4 regions of the Anaerobacillus sp. 63XJN7_5_ISO-PGPR-S23-430 genome follow, and region 1 is predicted to be linked to each of the others. Evidence: riboswitches for the same ligand, from Rfam matches in the RefSeq annotation. Region 1 holds a riboswitch; each other region holds the start of a gene.

Region 1 (2,201 bases):
TTCTCTAAAGTTGAAGAGCTTGTTTCTAAGGCGGTGAGTGACAAACCAGATATCATCGTTTTACCAGAATTGTGGTCCACAGGTTATGATTTATCTCGTCTTGATGAAATTGGAGATACTGATGCAGAAAAGTCGATTGCTTTTCTATCTCGCCTCGCCAAAAAAAACGACGTAAATATTGTCGGGGGCTCCATCGCTAAGCATCATAACGGCGAAGTAACGAACACCATGCTTGTGTTCAATCGAGATGGGCAGCTCGTTCATGAGTATAGCAAAGCGCACCTGTTTCGTTTAATGAATGAAGAGAAATTCCTCGTTTCTGGAAATGAAAAAAGTCATTTTACACTTGAAGAACTCCCATGTGCCGGGTTCATTTGTTATGATATTCGCTTTCCTGAGTGGCTTCGCCTTCATGCAGTTGAAGGTGCCCAAGTATTGTTCGTACCAGCAGAATGGCCAAAGCAACGCACCGATCATTGGCGAGCATTACTTATCAGTCGCGCGATTGAAAATCAGTGCTACGTGATTGCTTGTAATCGTGTCGGGGAAGATCCTGATAATACGTTTGGAGGACACTCATTGATCATTGATCCGTGGGGAACAATTATCGCAGAAGCAGGAGAAGAAGAGGTTATTTTAACAGGTTCTATTGACGAAGAGGAAATGTCATCAATCCGGAGTCGCATTCCTATCTTTGAAGATCGACGTCCAGATATTTATAAATAATATTCAAAATATTATTGACAAACATGTTCCTTTCTATGTAACATACATTTCAAGCGAAAAAATTGTAAAATAATTTCATAAACTTTCTCTTATCAAGAGCAGGCTGAGGGATTTGGCCCTATGACGCCCAGCAACCGACCTATTTTAAAGTCCAGATGAATCGATGACTTAAATGGCACGGTGCTACTTCCAACAGGATGATATTCATTCTGGAAGATAAGAGGTGTGAAGTATCTCTGTCTTCAAGCCTCTTTCTTCGGAAAGAGGCTTTTTTTATGCCGAAATTCCGATCTTCATGCAATACAACAACCATAAATAGTTGAAAGGGGAATTTTACATGGGTATTCAGATCACTTCAGGGTACACACCGTTTACAAGCGAAACAGTTGTGCAATTTTTAGAGCATCACGAGCTTTTGGATCGCACCGCTCCTGTTCATGTAAAGGAAATTGGCGATGGCAATTTAAATTATGTCTTTCATGTTCAACACAAGAAAACAGGACAATCCTGGATCGTCAAACAAGCCTTGCCTTATGCCAAAGTAGTTGGCGAATCCTGGCCGCTTACACTTGATCGGTCCAGAATTGAAAGCGAGGCGCTCAAGCAAGCTCACTCGCTCGTTCCTGACTTTTCTCCAATCGTTTATTTGCATGACTCTGAAAAAGCCGCAACGGTTATGGAAGATTTATCAACGCACACTATTTTACGCAAAGGACTTATTGAAGGACGTATATATCCTGAACTTGCAAGAAACGTCGGTACCTACCTCGCTCATACGCTCTTTTTCACTTCTGACTACGGTCTTGGTTCGGCAAATAAGAAAGAGCTTGCCAAACGGTTTAGTAATCCAGACTTATGTGGCATAACAGAAACCCTCGTATTTTCAGATCCTTTCTATAATGCCGAAAGCAATGCCTTTACAGAAGAGCTTCGAGCAGATGTTGAATCGCTCTGGGAAGATGACGATTTCCTCACTGAAGTGGCCTCCCTCAAACACTCTTTTTTAACAAAAGGAGAAGCTTTGATACATGGGGACTTACATACAGGTAGCCTGTTTGTTACGGAAAGCTCAACCAAAATAATCGATCCAGAATTTGCTTTCTATGGGCCAGCTGGTTTTGATGTCGGTGCTTTTATCGCCAATATTGCGCTTAGTATCCTGTCGCAGGAGGCCCATAGATCAGAAGAAGAGAAAGAAGGATACCTCGCTTATTTATTTGGCGTCACTACCGAGGTTTGGAACGTATTTGAATCTACTTTCCGATCATTATGGGACGACCATCTCTCAGAAGATAATCGTTATTCGAGAGGATACCTAGACGCTCTTCTACAATCTATTTTTGTCGATAGCATTGGATTTTCCGGCTGTAAAATCATCCGAAGAACGATTGGACTTGCTCATGTAGAAGAGATCGAGACGATCAGTGATCCAAGAGTAAAACTCGCTGTGGAAAAAAAGGCGCTTACCCTTGGAA
Region 2 (2,201 bases), 1.3 Mb from region 1:
ATTCTTGAAATTCACGGTGGACCACATATGATGTATGGTAATTCATTTATGCACGAATTTCAGCTTCTTGCAGCAAAAGGATATGTTGTCCTTTATACGAATCCACGTGGTAGTCAGGGATATGGACAAGAGTTTGTGAATGGTTGCCGAGGAGATTATGGTGGGGGTGATTATGAGGATTTGATGGCGGGTGTTGATGCCGCTTTGAACAAGTATTCCTTTATTGATGAAGCTCAACTTTTCGTGACGGGAGGAAGCTACGGTGGCTTTATGACGAACTGGATTGTTGGGAAAACCGATCGATTCAAAGCAGCGGTTACCCAGCGCTCCATTTCGAATTGGCAGAGTTTCTATGGCGTTAGTGACATCGGATACTTTTTCACAAAGTGGGAAGTTGGAAGTGATTTAGATGAAAACCCTGCTAAGCTATGGCATCATTCACCGCTTAAGTATGTGGACCAAATCGAAACCCCACTTTTAATTCTTCATAGCGAAAATGATTACAGGTGCCCTATAGAGCAAGGAGAACAGTTATATGTGGCTTTAAAGCATCGTGGGAAGGAAACGATGTTTGTAAGATTCCCAGATTCTGATCATAATTTATCAAGAAGCGGTCATCCAGAACTACGAGTGGAACGACTTAAGCATCTAGGAAACTGGTTCGACAATTACCTAGAAGGAAGACAATAAGAAATCTTTCGACAAATAGCGGGCGGTGACAGGCACTTTTTGAGATCTTCCCTTGACGCCCTTCGAGAAAGATACTATACTATTGAAAATAGTTAAATAATATTGAAAACTCTTATCAAGAGTGGCAGAGGGACTGGCCCTGTGACGCCCAGCAACCATCTCAGTTCGTGAGAAAGGTGCTAATTCCAGCAGACGAGCAATCGTTTGAAAGATGAGAGAGAGTTCAGCGCTGCTGATAATGATGAAATGATACAACTCTCTCTGTACTTTACAGAGGGAGTTTTTTTATTGGGAGGGGATTTTAGCAGATCGAAGCACTTTTGCGCTTTTATATTTTAGCGCTAAAACGCTTTACATTACTATATGAACTTTAAAGGAGATTGAGAAATGAAGAAATCATTGTATTTATTAGGTGCACTTATTTTAGTCTTTTTGGCAGGTTGTTCTGGAAATGAGGCTTCTGGAGATTCAGAAGATGGCCCACTGAAGGTAGGGGTAACGGCTGGTCCGCATGAAGATGTGATGAACAAGGTGAAGGAAATCGCAGCGGAAGACGGGTTTGAAATTGAAGTGATTGCGTTTAATGATTATGTGATGCCAAATACAGCCCTTGATGAAGGGGAATTGGATGCGAACGTATTTCAGCATGAACCTTATTTGAATGATTATGTAAAAGAAAGAGGACTCGAGCTTTCCAAGGTAGCAACTACGATTACTTTCCCAATGGGAATTTATTCTGACAAATATAAGAGTCTTGATGAATTGCAAGAAGGCGACAAAGTTGGCTTGCCTAACCATTCAACAGGTGAACCTAGAGCGCTAATGTTGTTTGAGCAAGCTGGCATTATTGAGTTGAAAGATGGCGTTGGTGTTAAAGCAACGATCAAAGATATTGAGAAGAACCCTTATAATCTCGAATTTGTTCCATTAGAAGCTTCACAAATTCCAAGACAGCTTGGTGAGCTTGCGATTGCAGCAATTAATACGAACTTTGCAATGGAAAGTGGACGCGTACCGAAAGAAGATTCTCTTGAAATGGAACCCGAAGATTCCCCGTGGGTGAACGTGATTGCAACACAAACAGAGAACAAAGATGATGAACGTATTCAAAAGCTAGTGAACTACTATCAATCAGATGAAGTGAAGCAATTTATCCAGGACGAATTTAACGGTTCTGTTGTTGCATCCTGGTAATTCGAAAGAGGAGTGAGCACGATGATTCGATTAGAAAATATAACGAAAACGTATAAAAGCGGTGAGACGATTACGAAGGCGGTTGATGATGTTTCCATAGAAGTTGAGAAAGGAAGCATCTATGGCGTCATCGGTTATAGTGGTGCTGGAAAGAGCACGCTTGTCCGAATGGTGAATCTTCTGGAGCGACCGACAGATGGAAAGGTATTTATCAATGACATTGAGCTCACTTCTTTGTCTACTGGAAAGCTTCAAAAAACAAGACAGCGCATCGGGATGATTTTTCAGTCTTTTAATTTATTGAAAACAGGCACTGT
Region 3 (2,201 bases), 1.8 Mb from region 1:
ATATCAAATTTTAATTCAAGATTCTGTTTACTATCACTTTAGCCCTTTTTCGAAAAAGAGGGATAGTTGATGAAAATCGCAATAATTCCTGCAATAGCAATGAGGATTGGATAAATTGAATACGGTAGTAGAGCGAGTGGCGAAATCGACGCAAGACCTGCTACTGCAAGCACCTGTGCCCCATATGGGAGCATGCCCTGTATACTACCTGAGAAAATATCAAGAATACTAGCAGACTTTCGTGGGTCTACCCCATATTCTTCGGAAATGTTTTTCGCAAGTGGCCCCCCCATTATGATCGAAATGGTGTTGTTAGCTGTTGATAAATCAAGCACGCTTGCGAGACCGGCGATACCAAACTCTGCTCCTCTACGAGAAGTTACTTTGCTCAGGATTTTGTCCAATACGTATTGTATTCCTCCGTTATGCTTAATGACTTCAATCATCCCTCCGATGACGAGAGCAATCATGGCAAGGTCTTCCATCCCTTTTATGCCCTCTGTAACCGTGGAGATCAGTCCACTCATTCCAAATGTTCCGTTATATAAACCTACAATCCCAGCAAATAAGGTACCACTTACAAGTACAATAAGAACATTAACACCAGCGATCGCTGCGATCAGTACACCTAAATAAGGGATAATTGTAACGAAATCAAATGCGTGTTCTCCTCCAACCGTTGCTTGCTCTCCCATCGTTAAAGCACCATATACAATGGCTGTTACGATAGCAGCTGGCAAGACTATAAAAAAGTTTACTTTGAATTTATCTTTCATTTGCGTATTTTGTGTGCGTACTGCCGCAATTGTAGTATCTGAAATCATAGAAAGATTGTCACCAAACATTGCCCCACCTATGACCGCTGATAAAGCCAGTGCCGGGGCAACTCCGGTTTGCTCTGCAATTCCAATTCCAATGGGAGCAAGTGCTACAATCGTTCCCATCGATGTACCCATCGAAATAGAAATAAAACAGCCAATGACAAATAAACCTACGATTAAAAGATTAGCTGGTAGAATCGATATACCTAAATTAACAATCGAATCTACTGCTCCAATTTTTTCAGCTGTTCCGGCAAACGCCCCAGCCAGTAAAAAGACCAAAATCATTAATATGATATTCGTATTACCTGCTCCACGACAAAACACTTCCACTTTTTTCATAAAGCTTTCTTTTCGATTCATCGAAAGAGCTACGCCCGCCGCAATTAGAGAAGCGAGAATAACAGGCATACTATAAAAGTCCTTTGTTATGATAGCTGTACCAATAAAAAGCACAATAAATATTCCAAGGGGAAGTAAAGCCAGGCCGTTCCCCTTTATTTCTTTCTCCATTATTCATGTCTCCTTCATCTTTTATTCTGTCTCAATAAAAAAAGCCCACTTCAAGAGAAGAAGGCTTTTGCACTTATCTCTCAAGATTTCTCTTGCTGGAAGCAGCACCTTTCTGATGATCAGAGGTTGCTGAAGCTTCTTTGGGCCAGGTCCCTCCACTTCTCTTAATAAGAAATATACAATTATCAATGAGCGCATGCTTCATTTTACTTTTTCATAACGAGCTTTACTTTATCACGCATTATTCTGATGAGTCAACTTTGATTAACTGCATCAAAATAAACTCCTCATCCTTAAAGGAGTTTACCTGATTAACTAGTCTGGTTCAAGCTTTGTATGACTACCAATTTTTGCAATAGATCAATCTTTATTTTCCCAAAAACCGCTCAATATCCTTCATAATCGATTCCGGTTTTTCTTCTGGTAGAAGGTGACCGGTTTTTTCATAGATGATCAGTTTAGCATTGGGGAGATCGTTACTGAGACGCTTCCCAATTTTCAACGGCACAACTCTGTCATTTTCTCCCCATATTAGTAGGCTAGGTGTATGAATTTGATTTAGTTCAGCTTCTGACAAATCTCCTTCGCGATCTCGAATCATCCTAACTAATGACCGAAAGATACCCTCATTGAAGAAAGGTTGGATATATCCATCCATCATTTCTTCATCGATAAGGGAAGGATCATAAACACAATTAAGCAAATTTCCTCTGACACCTTTTCGATAAAGCCACCTTTTCAAGTATACCGAGAAAAAAGGTAAATACGATGTATACACTAGACTCTGTTTAGCCTTTTCAAGATATCCTGAACTGCACAGTAAAATATTCTTACTAACGAGATCATCTTTCATAGCCGAGGCTCTCA
Region 4 (2,201 bases), 590 kb from region 1:
ATCTGGATTTGCCTTTGAACTGCTTGCGATCGAATAAAGACGAACCGGAATTTTGCGCAGAACGTTTACAAACTCCTGTGCCGAGACGGTCCACGGTCCGTAGTCCTTCACCAAATCAATTAAATCTCTACCGTAAAGGTATGTTCTTAGTTCTTCGCCTTCCGCTTCAACCATGCGCTTAAGCTCAAAACTTGATGTCAGCTCTGCAATCTTCTTGAGCAATGGCTTTGTGAGACTCGTAATCTCATATGTTTTCGTTAAAGCTTCTTCAAGTGGCTGAACGTCACCCTTTTTGTTCACCATAACCTGTTCTTCTCGCTTCCAGTTCAGTTCATCGATTAGCTGACGGACAAGAGCAGTATCATTCTCCGGGTAAATACCAAGGCTATCACCCGGCTCATAATCAAGGTTCGATCCTTCAAGATCAAGCTCAATGTGCCGTGTTTCTTTATTCGATCCACGTCCATTCAAATTAACATTCTCAAGAATTTCGGCTTTGAATGGATTCGTTCTGGAATACGTCTGATTCGACTCATCAGGTTTTGTTTCAGAAGTCGATTCTCTCGTAGACTGATCTTCTTTCAATACTCCCGTCACGCCTTCGAACCACTCTTCTGCCGGCTCTTCGAAATCAAGATCACAATCTACACGAGGATAGAGCCTTGTTGCACCTAATTCTTCAAAGCGCTTGTCAAAATCTTTCCCGGTTTGGCAGAAAAATTCATAGGAGCTATCACCAAGTGATAAGACTGAGAATCTGAGACCATTTAATTCAGGGGCTCTCTTACTTTGAACAAAGTCATGGAAGCTTAACGCATTATCAGGAGGATCGCCATCTCCGTGGGTGCTTGTAATCAATAATAAATCTTCTACTTTTTTAAGCGACTTTGGCTTAAAATCATCAAGCGATGAAAGGGTAACGTTGTATTTCTCGTTTTCCAATCGCTCAAAGAAAGATTCCGCTAGTGACTGACAATTGCCAGTATGTGAGCCATAGAGAATCGTAAGCTCACGTGTTTTTGCTTCTTGTTTAGAGAATGCTTCTGAAGCAGAAACACCTTGAGCAACCGTCTCAGTAGCTGCCGCAGCTTCAGAGCTACCTGGTACGGAAAGGTATCCGCTCAGCCATATTTTCTGCGTCTCATTTAATGTTGGTAAGAGACGATTTAAAAGCTCCGTTTGTTCTTTGTCAAAAGGGCTATTCACAACCTGTAACTGCAATACAATCCACCTCACAATACTCAAATTTAATTCAATGTAATGAAAGTAGTTTACTCGGAATTAATAGCAAATAAATTCGTCTGCATTCCCCCTAACCCATTCAACACAAAAAACCTCTCTTCTCAAAACATAAGAAGAAAGGTTTGTAAGTACGAAGCCAGTCTTCTTATCTTTCAGGATAAACCTGCTGGATTTGGCACAGTATGAGATGAAGGATCATCTCATCGGTTGCCGAAGCTTCATAGGGCCAGTCCCTCCACCTCTCTTGATAAGAAATGTTGCTATCAAATTGTATATGACAATGATTGGTTCAAATGTTATCTCGAGATCGAATAAAAGTCAATATATTATTAGAAAATTATCATCATTCAATTAACTAAATGCTGCTAACACCAGCAATCTTCATGAAAAATAATCCAAATGATTCAGGTCTTTTATCCCTGCCGTTGTCCCTCTTGTATCCTATTCCGAATGCGCATGAAATCAATCGTATTCGCCATGACAAGAGATAGAATCATAAGAATCATCAACCAACTGGAGTAGTCAAAAGGCAGCACCAACAAGAGAAAAGCTATGAAAGAAAAAACGCAGGAGCGAATGACATGATCTTTAAATGTGACGTTAACTTTTTTCCCACGTTTCCATTTCAACAAGTTCACCGCAATACCAAATATCGATAGAAGCATGCATATGACATACGCCCAGAGTGGAAGGTCGTAATCCACTATAAAAATGGTAGACGATAGAAACAGCGTCAATACCGTATATCGAATCGCAATTTCTTTATGGGTTAGCGAAGCAAAATCCTTCAATACATACCTCCTTTTGACGATGAACGAATTTGGCCATTTTTGAGATACACGGTCCTTATGCAGATGGATAAGCTGGCTTCATCTCATTTGAAATCACCTGAACCCAAGGTCGCTCTCTGTTCCACGTCACTTCTAAAGGGACGCCCATACTTTTACTAAGATGTTCAG

Evidence for each region. A riboswitch is a leader RNA that binds a small molecule or an ion and turns the genes downstream of it on or off. The one in region 1 is predicted to bind S-adenosylmethionine.
Region 2: it holds a riboswitch for S-adenosylmethionine, as region 1 does, so the genes downstream of both, AC0VYJ_RS19255 (MetQ/NlpA family ABC transporter substrate-binding protein) here and mtnK (S-methyl-5-thioribose kinase) in region 1, are expected to answer to the same signal.
Region 3: it holds a riboswitch for S-adenosylmethionine, as region 1 does, so the genes downstream of both, AC0VYJ_RS13695 (Na+/H+ antiporter NhaC family protein) here and mtnK (S-methyl-5-thioribose kinase) in region 1, are expected to answer to the same signal.
Region 4: it holds a riboswitch for S-adenosylmethionine, as region 1 does, so the genes downstream of both, AC0VYJ_RS07380 (assimilatory sulfite reductase (NADPH) flavoprotein subunit) here and mtnK (S-methyl-5-thioribose kinase) in region 1, are expected to answer to the same signal.

What each region holds. Positions count from the first base shown of each region.
Region 1 covers NZ_CM149686.1:760,209-762,409, reverse strand. The annotation lists gene AC0VYJ_RS04145 (carbon-nitrogen family hydrolase) at 1-726, shown strand, start outside; SAM riboswitch class I at 813-949, shown strand; gene mtnK (S-methyl-5-thioribose kinase) at 1,064-2,201, shown strand, end outside.
Region 2 covers NZ_CM149686.1:3,711,529-3,713,729, reverse strand. The annotation lists gene AC0VYJ_RS19260 (alpha/beta hydrolase family protein) at 1-690, shown strand, start outside; SAM riboswitch class I at 800-908, shown strand; gene AC0VYJ_RS19255 (MetQ/NlpA family ABC transporter substrate-binding protein) at 1,078-1,884, shown strand; gene AC0VYJ_RS19250 (methionine ABC transporter ATP-binding protein) at 1,906-2,201, shown strand, end outside.
Region 3 covers NZ_CM149686.1:2,594,322-2,596,522, forward strand. The annotation lists gene AC0VYJ_RS13695 (Na+/H+ antiporter NhaC family protein) at 39-1,334, opposite strand; SAM riboswitch class I at 1,405-1,508, opposite strand; gene AC0VYJ_RS13700 (alpha/beta fold hydrolase) at 1,702-2,201, opposite strand, start outside.
Region 4 covers NZ_CM149686.1:1,348,147-1,350,347, reverse strand. The annotation lists gene AC0VYJ_RS07380 (assimilatory sulfite reductase (NADPH) flavoprotein subunit) at 1-1,221, opposite strand, end outside; SAM riboswitch class I at 1,385-1,496, opposite strand; gene AC0VYJ_RS07375 (hypothetical protein) at 1,656-2,033, opposite strand; gene AC0VYJ_RS07370 (ABC transporter ATP-binding protein) at 2,089-2,201, opposite strand, start outside.